3 regions of the Priestia sp. JSM ZJ58 genome follow, and region 1 is predicted to be linked to each of the others. Evidence: riboswitches for the same ligand, from Rfam matches in the RefSeq annotation. Region 1 holds a riboswitch; each other region holds the start of a gene.

Region 1 (4,264 bases):
TCGCATCTCCAATAAGTTGGATAATAAATACAATAATCAAAATTAAGATCGTAGCGGCTAGCGTTACGTCATTATGACTGCGCTGGAATCCTTCTAAATATGCAAGGTTTCCAAGACCTCCAGCTCCAATCACACCCGCCATTGCCGTATAGCCGACTAACGCAATGGTTGTTACTGTCAAACCGGAAATCAAAGCTGGCAGCGATTCAGGTAACAGCACTTTAAAGATAATAGTGCTTGTTGTGGCTCCCATTGATTTAGCAGCTTCAATAACACCTTTATCAATTTCACGCAGACCAATTTCTACAAGACGCGCATAAAATGGTGCTGCTCCAACAATTAAAGCCGGTAACGCTGCATTAGCGCCTAAAATACTTCCTACCAATGCTTTGGTAAATGGAATCAGTAAAACAATTAAAATAATGAATGGAATGGAACGAAAGATATTTACAACCGCCGACACAATGGCATATAAAGGTTTGTTTTGCCAAAGCTGTCCTTTGGACGTTAAAAATAAAAGCAAGCCCAATAAAATACCTAGAACAAATGTGGCTACAACTGAAATAGCCGTCATATATAGTGTTTCATTTGTCGCTTGAATAAAATCATCTAAAATAACGTTTGGAAATAGTTTCTCAAGCATTTGTCATTACCTCCACTTCTACCTGCTGCTCATGAATGTATGCAATGACTTTTTCAACTTCTGTTAATTCTCCGTCTAAATGAACGAACAACGTCCCGTATGAACCTGTTTGTGTATGAGAAATCTTTCCTTGCAAAATATTAATCGTTACATCAAACTGTTTTAAAATCGTTGTAATGAGCGGTTGCTCTGCTTTTCCGCCAACAAACGTCAGCTGAATAATTTGCCCGCTTGGATACAGCTCTTTTACTTGTTCAATCGTTTCAAACGTTTCCTCTGGTTCAGAAATCTGTTGAACGAATCGTTTTGTAATCGGCTGCTTAGGTTTTCTGAATACTTCTAGCACTTGTCCTTCTTCTACTACTGCCCCATTTTCCATAACGGCTACTCGATGACAAATTTTACGAATGACGTGCATTTCATGAGTAATCAATACAATGGTTAACCCTAGCTTCTCATTAATATCTACTAACAGATCTAAAATAGAATCTGTCGTTTGAGGATCAAGCGCTGATGTTGCTTCATCACAAAGCAATACTTTTGGATTGTTCGCTAGGGCTCGAGCAATCCCAACACGCTGCTTTTGTCCCCCGCTAAGCTGTGATGGATAAGCATCTTCACGCCCTTCAAGCCCGACTAGCTTAATAAGTTCGTCTACTCGTTTCATTCTTTTTTCTTTTGAAATCCCTGCTATTTCTAACGGAAAGGCAATATTTTCTCGTACCGTACGCGACCACAAGATATTAAAGTGCTGAAATACCATACTAATTTCTTGTCTAGCTTTTCTGAGTTTTCCGCCTTTAATTTTTCCAATATCATTACCTGCTACTTCGACCGTTCCTGTCGTTGGTGTTTCTAATCCGTTTAGCAAGCGAATCAAAGAACTTTTCCCCGCTCCGCTATAACCAATAATTCCGTAAATTTCACCTTGGTTAACGGTTAGATTCACATTATCAACAGCTGTTACTTGACCGCTTTTGGCCTGATAAATTTTTGTAACGTCTGTTAATGTAATCATATTTCTTCACCTTCTTTAATAAAAACTTAATTATGTTAGGTTGCCCTATAGGATGAAAAAGCCGTAAAACAATTTTCCCTATTAAAAAAGCCTCTCTGCGCATGACAGAAAGGCTCGATATTTAATCCTTTCTCTCATCTTTCAAAGCGCATAGCTTTGCAGGAATTGGCACCATTTCAGTTAGTCTGACGGTTGCCGGGTTTCACAGGGCTCAGTCCCTCCACCTCTCTTGATAAGAGTTCGCAACAATTATTTTGTTTTTGGGAAATATTCATTCATTTATGAACATTCATGAGTGTGATTTTAGCATGTGTCAGATAGGCTGTCAACAGATTTTGTTCTTGGGATAATATCCCAAGATTTCAACAGCCCCAACGGTTCGCTCTCTTTCCACTTCTTCATTTTAAACAAACGTTTGATTATCGAAGCTCCTCGAGTACGTGCTCGATGGAATGAAACGCGTAGAGTTTTTTTACCATTTCACCATTTTCCACTTCAATCAAACAAGGTACGCTTTCAATAGAAAATAATTCTGCTTTTGAAGGCATATAATTTAAATTGCTCATTCCGATGGTTACATCCGGCAGCATCGCTTCTGCCACGGTTAACATTTTTTTTGCCAGCTGACATGTCCCGCAAAAAGGCGTATGGAAAAAGATAAAGGCTCTTTCTCCTTCTTTTAACTGATCATCCAGCTGTTTTTCGCTCCATTCTTGCATGTTGCTCATTCCTTTTATGTTAAAAATTCTGCATTAACATCGATATTGGCACTCAGCAATACTGTTGCTATGTGATGTCTAGGGGCGGCAGCAACTTCTCGGTACATTTTATCAATATATAGATGCTCTGCTTCCGGAAGCTCTCGTTTAAATTGTTTTCTCAGCTTATTCCCTGAATCATCAGAGTCAACGAGTATGTATACCTCTTTGTTAAACGTACAGTCAATAATTTCATCCAGCTTTGATAAACTAATCGTACCGTTTGTACAAATAATTTCAATTGGTTCTCGAATGATATCTTGAATACGCTTTTTATCTGACTTTCCTTCGACAATAATTACTTTTTCAATTTCAATTAGCCCCATTTTCATCACCCATAATCGTCAGTTGTATAGTAACATCATTTCTTTATGCTATACAATATTCGTTAATGTATCACAGTTCACCTGTTTTTTAAAAGAAATTTGCAAGAAAGAACTCTTTTAAAAGGCAGTTTAGGCCATATTATTTCCATAAAACAAGAAAAACAGCGGCAGTTGCCACTGTTTAGCACCATCCTGCTTCTTCGTCGCAGTCTGTATATTTTTGCGTTTCACCTTGTTTTTGTACGTCCGCATATTGATAGAACTTATTATTTTCTTGCGAATATCCTTCTTCAAAGCGGTATTCATTGCCGCTTGTCCCATAACTAACTTCACCAATTGGCTGCTTATCAACATATAATTTCATACCGCCGTCATGAAATTTAGCTGTAACGCGATCTGTAACGTCCATTTTTTGTTTTTCAAACATAAAAAGACACTCCTTTAGCTTGTTTACTAATAGAGTGTCCAGTCAAAAACTTTTCATAAAGACAATTTATGGAGGAGTATTATCCTTCGTTTGTCATTTCTTCGTATTGCTCTGCTGTCATCAGCTTGTCTACTTGAGAAGCATCAGATGGTTTGATTGTAATCATCCATGCTTCTTCGTATGGAGATTCATTAACAAGTTCAGGACTATCGCCTAAGTTGTCGTTTACTGCTACAACTTCACCGCTAATTGGTGCGTAAAGCTCAGAAACTGTTTTTACTGATTCAACGCTACCAAACGGCTCGTCAGCTTCTACTGTTGCTCCTACTTCTGGCAATTCAACGAATACGATGTCTCCAAGCTCAGCTTGAGCGAAATGTGTAATACCTACGCGGACAACGTCTCCTTCTGTTTTTACCCATTCATGCTCTTCAGAATAACGCAAATCTTTTGGTGTACTCATCTTAATCCCTCCAAAATATGTATCGTAATTTGTTTATATAAAAAGCGCCTTCAACGTGGAGAACACTTTCTACAACCTAAAATAACTTCCTATTAACAGTGTAACGTAAAAGGTAAAAATTTTCTATTTGAAAACTTACTTCCACACGTCCTCAAACTGCTCTTCTTTGAAACCAAGCGTTACTTTTTGTCCATCTGCTAGCAGCGGACGCTTAATTAACATGCCATCTGAAGCAAGAATAGACAGAAGTTCGTCTTCACTCGCACTGCTTACTTTATCTTTAAGACCTAACTCGCGATATTTTTTACCGCTTGTATTAAAGAATTTTTTTAATTCTAGGCCGCTGTTCTGATAGTAAGCTTGCAGCTGCTCTTTTGTTGGCGGATTTTCTACAATATGAATTTCTTCATATGCTACTCCGTTATCATCGAGCCACTTCTTTGCTTTTCGGCACGTACCGCACTTTGGATATGAATAAAAAAATAATGACATTTCGTCAACCACCCTTTATTTTAAGCTTTTTTCGTATTTTAACACATCCTTTATCATTTACCTAGATAGAGGCTTCTTAAACAAAAAGGAGCTCGCAAAACGAGCTCCTTTTTCCTTAAACTGTGAACTTCTCTACT
Region 2 (4,264 bases), on a different contig from region 1:
TTCCATGGGATTATGATGCAACTTGGGGAAGAGATGTAAATGGAAAAGTAATGGAAGGAGACTATGTCCGCGCACAAGGATTTAATACGCTTACAGCTCGCTTACTGGCGGTGAACAGCATTAAAAAACGATATATTCAAAAAATGAACAATGTTCTAAATAATCAATTTACGATAGAATACATGAAACCAATCATTTATCAACTGCATGAGTATATTGCTCCTTATGTATTAAAAGATCCTTACGTAAAAGATAACTTGGAGCAATTTTATAAAGAACCCGAATTTATGCTGTCTTTTATAAAAGAACGAACAGCGTATATTAAAAATAACATTTTGACTTTTTAAAAAGAGATAGATTTATAGGCAATTTATAGGCAACAGTGGATTTTGTTAATAATAGGCAAATGCAGGAAATCAATAGCTGTACATGATACGTATATATACAGTATGAATGACCAATAAGGATAATCAATAAGGAGGAAAAACAATGAGTAACTATTACTACGACCAAAATCAAGATCAAACTCAAAATGCAAATCGTAGTCGCGCTCGCAAAGTTCAACAAGCTGAAAGCACGGGCTACTCTGCCCATTTTAAACCACTAAAAGGGAGAGTAGTGACTGTATATCGCGGGGGGCCTGAATCTAAAACGGGATATTTAATTGACGTTCAATCAGATTATTTAACACTTGCTCTTGAAACAAATCAAAATAACAACCAGCAAAATAATCAGCCGGCTCAGCTTATTCCACAGCAGCAGTATACATTTATTTATTATCAGCTTGCCCATGTTAAAAGCATTACAGAGGATACGAAGTCTAATTCGGCACAAACATTTTCTGGATTTAATAGTGAAGTAGAACTTCACAGAGCTAACACATTTGCAGGTACTCTATTATTAATGAAAGATAAGCAGGTGCAAATAAATCAAGGTGGTCCAGAGAAGAAAGTGGGTAAAATCCTTGACGTATTAGGCTCATTTGAATCTGCGTATGTCGTATTATTAACAGAAGATGACGGCGTCGTTTATATCAATGTAGAGCATATAAAGAGTGTAAGTGAAGTTGTAAGCAAAAATACACCTGTTGTTCCGCAAAATCCATTATTAGTTGAAGAAACACCTGATTATATCAAAGCGAAAAGTTTTAATGAACTGTTTGAAGAGTTTTCACATAGATGGGTAGCTATTAACGGTGGAGGCCCAGAGGCTGTGGAAGGTGTATTAGTTCAAAGCCGCAGTGGAAACTTTACTCTTGTACAAAATAATCAAGTTTTACGTTTACAACCAAGACACGTAAAAACCATTGCCTTAGGATCAAAAGGATCTTTCAAGCAAAATGAAGAAAATTCTGAGCAAAATGGAGATACAAATGAAGAAGATTCTATGCAAGAGTCAACTACAGTAGATAGAACCGGAGGTCGCACGGATGGCCGTACTGGAGACCGTACCGGAAGACGTACCGGAAGACGTACAGGAGGTCGCACAGACGATCGCTCGGGAGGACGCCGTACGGGTTCACGCTCTTCAACACCAGGTGAAAAAGTTATTAAAACGAAAAATTATCGTTGGAAAGCATGACGAACTGGAACGTAAAAGGTGCTTATAAAGCACCTTTTCTATCATATAGGAAAAAGGAGGAGAATGAGAATGAGTATGAATCATTATATTGATAAAATTGTTGAAGTCGATATATCAGGGAAAACAACGTTTATAGGAAAACTTGTTGATCTCGGGTTAGATGTAATGGTTTTATATAATGGACATGATTATTTGTATATTCCTCTTTTACACATACATCGCTTGCGAGAGGTTTCAGAAGAAGATTATACACCTTTACGAACCATAGAAGAGAACTTAATAGAAGAAAGTCAGCGGATTTCTTATCGTAATATTTTACAGCAGGCAAAAGGAAAATTTATTGAAATTTATGTAACAGGAGGAAAATCATTGCATGGCTATATTACAAGCGTGCTGAATGATTATCTTGTGTTTTATTCTCCAGTATATAAAAATGTCTTTGTTTCTTTACATCATTTGAAATGGCTTACCCCTTATAGTAATGAGTTAACCCCTTATTCTTTAAGTGACAAAGAGCTCCCAGTAAGGCCTGCCTCTGCACCTTTTGTCAGAAACTTTGAAGAGCAGCTTAAAAAATATGAAAATCAACTGGTCGTATTAGATTTAGGGGATCAATCAGAAAAAATTGGCGTACTTAAAGAAGTTTCTAATAATATTGTTGAACTAATTACGGCAAATGGAGAAAGTATGTACTGGAAGTTAGCTCACGTAAAATCTGTGCACTTGCCTTAGAAAAAGAGACCTTGGTGTCGTCTCTTTTTTTATGTGCTTATCAGGACAAGTATATTGAATAAACAAATGAGATGATTTAAATTTTTTAGAAAATTATGTTGACAATAAAGAAAATCTTTATTAAAGTTAGTAACAACAAACGTTAACCACCAACAATTATATAGAACTCTTATCAAGAGTGGCGGAGGGACTGGCCCTGCGATGCCCGGCAACCATCAAATGAAACATTCATTTGAACGGTGCTAATTCCTGTGGAACATCAGTATTGTTCTAACAGATGAGAGAAATCGTGTATAAACGAACACTCTTCCATCTGTGAAGAGTGTTTTTTATTTTGAGTTAAGGAGAGAAATAGATGAAAATTGAAACTTTATTAGTTCGTTCAGGAGTAGGTCGTGACCCTTCAACAGGTTCTATTACAACACCCATTTACCAAGCATCAACATTTGCTCATCCTGCTTTAGGGCAAAGTACGGGATTTGACTATGCACGTACGGCAAACCCTACTCGTACAGCATTGGAAGAAGCAATTGCTGCTTTAGAAAAAGGCGAAGTAGGAGTAGCATTCGCTTCAGGAATGGCGGGTGTAATGGCAGTTTTAGCACTATTTAAAAACGGAGATCATTTAATTGTATCAGAGGATTTATACGGAGGAACGTACCGAGTACTAAATGAAATCTTTTCAGAGCAAGGAATTACTGTTTCGTACGTCAACACAGCCCATCTCGAGCAAGTAAAAGATGCGCTTCGTCCCAACACGAAAGCTCTATTTATTGAAACACCTACAAATCCAATGATGCACGTGACTGATTTGCCAGAAGCAATTGCGTTAGCTAAACAGCATGATTTGCTTACTATCGTTGACAATACATTCATGTCCCCTTACTATCAGCGTCCTTTAGAGCTCGGAGCAGATATTGTGATACATAGTGCAAGCAAATACATTGGGGGTCATAATGATGTAGTTGCTGGTCTTGTAGTCGCTCGATGTAGTAGCTTAGGAGAGAAAATTCGTTTTTATCAAAATGCAGCTGGGGCAATCTTAGGTCCACAGGATAGCTGGCTGTTATTGCGCGGTATTAAGACGCTAGCGCTTCGTATGGAAAAACATAACGAAAACGCACTGAAAATTGCAAATTGGCTTACTGCTCATGATCTCGTGGAAAAAGTGTATTACCCTGGTCTTGAAACACATCCGGGCTATGAAATCATGAAGAAACAAGCAACTGGATTTGGAGGCATGATTTCTTTTGCTGTCTCACACCCTAACATCGTGTCAGTACTTTTAGAAAATGTTAAAGTTATTACATTTGCAGAAAGCTTAGGAGGCGTGGAAAGTTTAATGACATTCCCAGCTCGTCAAACACACGCTGATATTCCGGAGGAAATTCGAAATCGTGTCGGAGTAACAAACTGTTTACTTCGATTATCAGTTGGAATTGAGCACGCAGATGATTTAATTAAAGATTTGAAGGAGGCATTTGATGCATACCAACAATAATAAACATAGATTTGGTACGAACTTAATTCATGCAAATACAGGAATTGACGGTCATTTTGGAGCGGTTAACGTACCTATTTATCAGGTATCTACATTTAATCAAGAAGATGAGACGAACAACGGCCGCTATGACTATTCTCGTTCAGGAAACCCAACGCGTGAGGCTTTAGAAAACACTATTGCTCAGCTAGAAAATGGATACGCTGGTTTTGCTTTTTCATCAGGTATGGCTGCTATTTCATCGGTGTTATCTATTTTTGAATCAGGAGATGAAATTTTAGTTTCACACGATACGTACGGCGGGACATATCGTGTATTAACACGACTATTTTCAAAGTTTGGTATCAAAACAACTTTTGTTGATACAACGAAGGTTGAGAAAGTAGAAGAAGCTATCACAAAAGATACGAAGGCTATTTATATCGAAAGCCCTTCAAATCCATTTTTACA
Region 3 (4,264 bases), on a different contig from region 1:
TAGCTCGAGTGTAACTTAACTTCATTCGTTCACCCACGCCGTATTCACCGCCGGTCCATCCAGTGTTTACAAGGTAGACATTTACGTTATGTTCATCGATTTTCTTTCCTAGCATTTCTGCATAAGTTGTTGGAGCAAGAGGTAAGAAAGGCTCACCAAAGCATGTAGAGAAAGTAGCCTGTGGCGATGTTACGCCGCGCTCTGTTCCAGCTAACTTACTAGTGTATCCGCTCAGAAAATGGTACATCGCTTGTTCTTTTGTAAGCTTGCTGATTGGAGGTAAGACGCCGAAGGCATCAGCAGTTAAAAAGACAATAGCTGTAGGGTGCCCAGCAACGCTTGGCAATACCGTATTATCAATAGAGTCAATTGAATAAGCGGCACGAGTATTCTCTGTTAAACTATTATCATTGTAATCTGCTACTTTCGTATTTTGATTCAACACTACATTTTCCAGTACTGCGCCGAAGCGAATTGCATTAAAAATTTGCGGTTCTTTTTCTTCGGAAAGCTGAATGCACTTCGCGTAGCAGCCTCCTTCAATATTAAATACACCAGAGCTTGACCAACCGTGCTCGTCATCTCCGATTAAACGACGGTTTGCATCAGCAGAAAGCGTTGTTTTACCCGTTCCAGATAAACCAAAGAATAATGCAACGTCACCTTCTTCTCCTACGTTAGCAGAACAGTGCATGGATAGAATATTGTTTTGAGGAAGCAAGAAGTTCATCACTGAAAAAATGGATTTTTTCATTTCACCAGCGTATTCAGTTCCTCCAATTAGCACAATGCGTCGCTCTAATGAAAGAATAATGAAGGTTTCCGAATTCGTCCCGTCTGTTTCAGGGTCAGCTTTGAACGTTGGAGCTGCTACAATTGTAAACGGCTTCACATCATCATTTGTTTTTTGTTCAGCTGAAGGGCGAATGAATAACTGCTGAGCGAATAGGTTGTGCCATGCAAATTCATTAACTACTTGAATTGGTAACTGATACTTTTTATCAGCTCCAGCATATCCATTAAAAACAAAAAGTTCATCCTGCTTCTTTAAGTGGGTTAAGACTTTTTTGTATAGCGCATCGAATCGCTGAGCAGAAATTGGCTGATTGACGGGTCCCCATTCAACCGTTTTTGAAGATACAGCATCGCTTACAATAAATTTATCCAAAGGAGAGCGGCCTGTATATTTTCCGGTTTCGACTGACACAGCACCTGTAGAAGTCAGCGTTCCTTCGCGTCGAGCTAGAATTTTTTCAACAAGTTGTGGAACAGATAATTGGTGTTTTGTTGTTTTTAATTGAAGCAAACCATTTAATTCGATAGACATATCAACAGTACTCATGTGCACTACCTTCCTTTTTTAGCTATTATTTATTCATTAATGTTTGAAATTTATAATTAGTATAACACATTTATTTAATTATTCTATACTATTTAACTAAAAATGTTTGTGTATTATAAAAAAATGTACGTTATACCTATTTTAGACACATGTATATGTGCTAGAAGCGAAAAAAGTGAAGCTATTTCAAGTGAAAGCCTTTTTTTGGTCTGTCTTGTTAACCAAACTTCGTGATCATTCTTAATAAGGTATACTATTTTTAAATTTGAGTATGTTACATTAAAACAGATTCAAACATAAAGAGATGATTTCCATTTGAATGTTGTTGACAGTGAAGCGCTTTTTCATGTATTATATGTCCTTGAACGGATACTCTCTTATCCCGAGCTGGTGGAGGGACAGGCCCTGTGAAACCCAGCAACCATCGTCATTTTTTTGTGTAGACGATAAGGTGCTAACCTGATGCAAGGGCACAACCTTGATCGATAAGAGTGAAAGGCTTATGTAGAATTTGATACCTTTCCTCGATACAAGGAAAGGTTTTTTTATATTTTTTAACGTGTAATGAAAATAAGGGAATGAGTACCGTATCACAATGTATCGTATTTATAAGGAGGAAAACTGATGTCAACACAACGTCGTCTGTTCACGTCAGAATCTGTTACAGAGGGACATCCCGATAAAATTTGTGACCAAATTTCTGACTCAATTCTTGATGCTATCCTAGCAAAGGATCCAAATGCTCGTGTTGCTTGTGAAACAAGCGTAACAACTGGTTTAGTTTTAGTAAGCGGTGAAATTACAACTTCTACTTACGTGGATATTCCTAAAACAGTTCGTGAAACAATTAAAGGAATTGGCTATACTCGTGCAAAATACGGATTTGATGCTGAAACTTGTGCAGTATTAACATCTATCGACGAGCAGTCAGCTGATATCGCTGCTGGTGTAGACCAAGCGTTAGAAGCACGTGAAGGTCAAATGTCCGATGAAGAAATCGAAGCAATCGGAGCTGGAGACCAAGGGTTAATGTTTGGTTATGCATGTAACGAAACAAAAGAATTAATGCCTCTTCCAATTTCATTAGCTCATAAACTTGCTCGCCGTCTAACAGAAGTACGTAAAGAAGAAATTCTTCCTTACCTTCGCCCGGATGGTAAAACACAAGTAACAGTTGAATATGATGAAAACAACAAACCTGTTCGCATCGATACAATTGTTATTTCAACTCAGCATCACCCAGAAGTAACGTTAGAGCAAATTCAACGTAACTTAAAAGAATATGTAATTAATCCAGTTGTTCCAAATGAGTTAATTGATGAAAATACAAAGTATTTCATTAACCCAACAGGACGTTTCGTAATCGGCGGCCCTCAAGGAGATGCTGGTTTAACTGGTCGTAAAATTATCGTTGATACTTACGGCGGATATGCTCGTCACGGCGGCGGTGCATTCTCTGGTAAGGACGCAACAAAAGTAGACCGTTCAGCAGCTTATGCAGCTCGTTATGTTGCGAAAAACATTGTAGCAGCTGATCTTGCTGATAAATGTGAAGTACAACTAGCATATGCAATTGGTGTTGCACAGCCAGTATCTATTTCAATTGATACATTCGGTACAGGAAAAGTTTCTGAAGAAGTACTAGTAGATGTAGTACGCAAAAACTTTGACCTACGTCCAGCAGGCATCATTAAAATGCTTGATTTACGTCGCCCAATTTATAAGCAAACAGCAGCTTACGGTCACTTTGGTCGTACAGATGTGGAGCTTCCTTGGGAGTTCACAGACAAAGCTGAAGCATTAAAAACTCAAGCTTTAGCTAAATAATAAAAAAATCTCCGTGAAAACGGAGATTTTTTTATGCCCATTGAATACCTTCAGCAGATTTTTCTACGACATCTTCATATTCTGAAAGCAAATGCTGAAAAATGGCGTCCCATGATTGAGTAAGAGCATAGTGTCTCGCTGCATGGCTAAAGTGAAGCCGCTGGTGCAAATCATCAAGTAAACCTGTAATAGCCGAACTGAATTCTTCTAAGGAGTGAGGTTTGCAAAGGTAGCCGTTTCGCCCGTGCTGAACCATCTGTTTAACTCCTCCTGCATTTGCTGCCACCACGGGAGTTCCAGAAGCAAGAGACTCCAGTACGACATTTCCGAACGTTTCTGTTTCTGAAGGGAAAACAAACAAATCAGATGAAGAATAGATATGAGCAAGTTGCTTACCTTCAAGAAAGCCTGTAAATGTCATATGCTCAGATGCTTGCTGTTGCATTTGTTCTTTTAAAGGACCATCTCCCACAATAAGCCAGTGAACTTGGTGGCGGATATGATCAGGTAAAGATCGGGCAATTTTTAGTAAAAAATCAGCGTTCTTTTCTTTAGCTAACCTTCCTACATACGTTAAGATGTAGGGTTTTTTTATATTATATTTAATACGAATATCAAAGCGGTCATAGTGGGGATGGAACAATTTGTGATTTACCCCTCGCGACCAAATAGCTACGTTGTGAAACCCTTGTTTTTCTAGCTGCTGTTTGGTCACTTCGGAGGGAGCGAATAATTTTTGTACAGGTTTATAAAACCATTTCATATATTTTTGCAGTGGTACACGCATTTTTTCAAGTTCATAGTGAGATAAATAATCATCAAAATTGGTATGATAAGAGCCGACAAGAGGAATACCTAATCTTTTCCCGTAATAGGAGCCGCAAAGCCCCATTGTAAAAGGAGTGGCCAAATGAATAAGAGAAGGGTTGAATTCCTGCAGCTGCTTTTTAATTTTTAGAACGTTTGGCAATGAAAAGCGGCTGTTTGGATAAAGGAAAAACGGCATGCTAGGCGAGCGGTGAACGTATGTTGAAAACGACCGATTATGAGCAAATTCAGGAGCAAATACCTGGATGGGAATTTGCTTTGATTTGA

Evidence for each region. Region 1 has a riboswitch for S-adenosylmethionine ahead of ACH6EI_RS21735 (methionine ABC transporter ATP-binding protein). Riboswitches for the same ligand answer to the same signal wherever they lie in the genome.
Region 2: it holds a riboswitch for S-adenosylmethionine, as region 1 does, so the genes downstream of both, ACH6EI_RS17460 (trans-sulfuration enzyme family protein) here and ACH6EI_RS21735 (methionine ABC transporter ATP-binding protein) in region 1, are expected to answer to the same signal.
Region 3: it holds a riboswitch for S-adenosylmethionine, as region 1 does, so the genes downstream of both, metK (methionine adenosyltransferase) here and ACH6EI_RS21735 (methionine ABC transporter ATP-binding protein) in region 1, are expected to answer to the same signal.

The regions. Positions count from the first base shown of each region.
Region 1 is NZ_JBISEM010000002.1:65,862-70,125, forward strand. It holds gene ACH6EI_RS21730 (methionine ABC transporter permease) at 1-643, opposite strand, end outside; gene ACH6EI_RS21735 (methionine ABC transporter ATP-binding protein) at 636-1,661, opposite strand; SAM riboswitch class I at 1,793-1,900, opposite strand; gene ACH6EI_RS21740 (thioredoxin family protein) at 2,081-2,380, opposite strand; gene ACH6EI_RS21745 (toprim domain-containing protein) at 2,395-2,745, opposite strand; gene ACH6EI_RS21750 (YusG family protein) at 2,927-3,172, opposite strand; gene gcvH (glycine cleavage system protein GcvH) at 3,252-3,635, opposite strand; gene ACH6EI_RS21760 (arsenate reductase family protein) at 3,771-4,127, opposite strand; gene ACH6EI_RS21765 (acyl-CoA dehydrogenase family protein) at 4,243-4,264, opposite strand, start outside.
Region 2 is NZ_JBISEM010000001.1:3,343,028-3,347,291, reverse strand. It holds gene ACH6EI_RS17475 (CotH kinase family protein) at 1-347, shown strand, start outside; gene ACH6EI_RS17470 (hypothetical protein) at 490-1,581, shown strand; gene ACH6EI_RS17465 (hypothetical protein) at 1,651-2,313, shown strand; SAM riboswitch class I at 2,480-2,597, shown strand; gene ACH6EI_RS17460 (trans-sulfuration enzyme family protein) at 2,669-3,814, shown strand; gene ACH6EI_RS17455 (trans-sulfuration enzyme family protein) at 3,798-4,264, shown strand, end outside.
Region 3 is NZ_JBISEM010000001.1:37,046-41,309, forward strand. It holds gene pckA (phosphoenolpyruvate carboxykinase (ATP)) at 1-1,342, opposite strand, end outside; SAM riboswitch class I at 1,717-1,834, shown strand; gene metK (methionine adenosyltransferase) at 1,967-3,169, shown strand; gene ACH6EI_RS00215 (glycosyltransferase family 4 protein) at 3,201-4,264, opposite strand, start outside.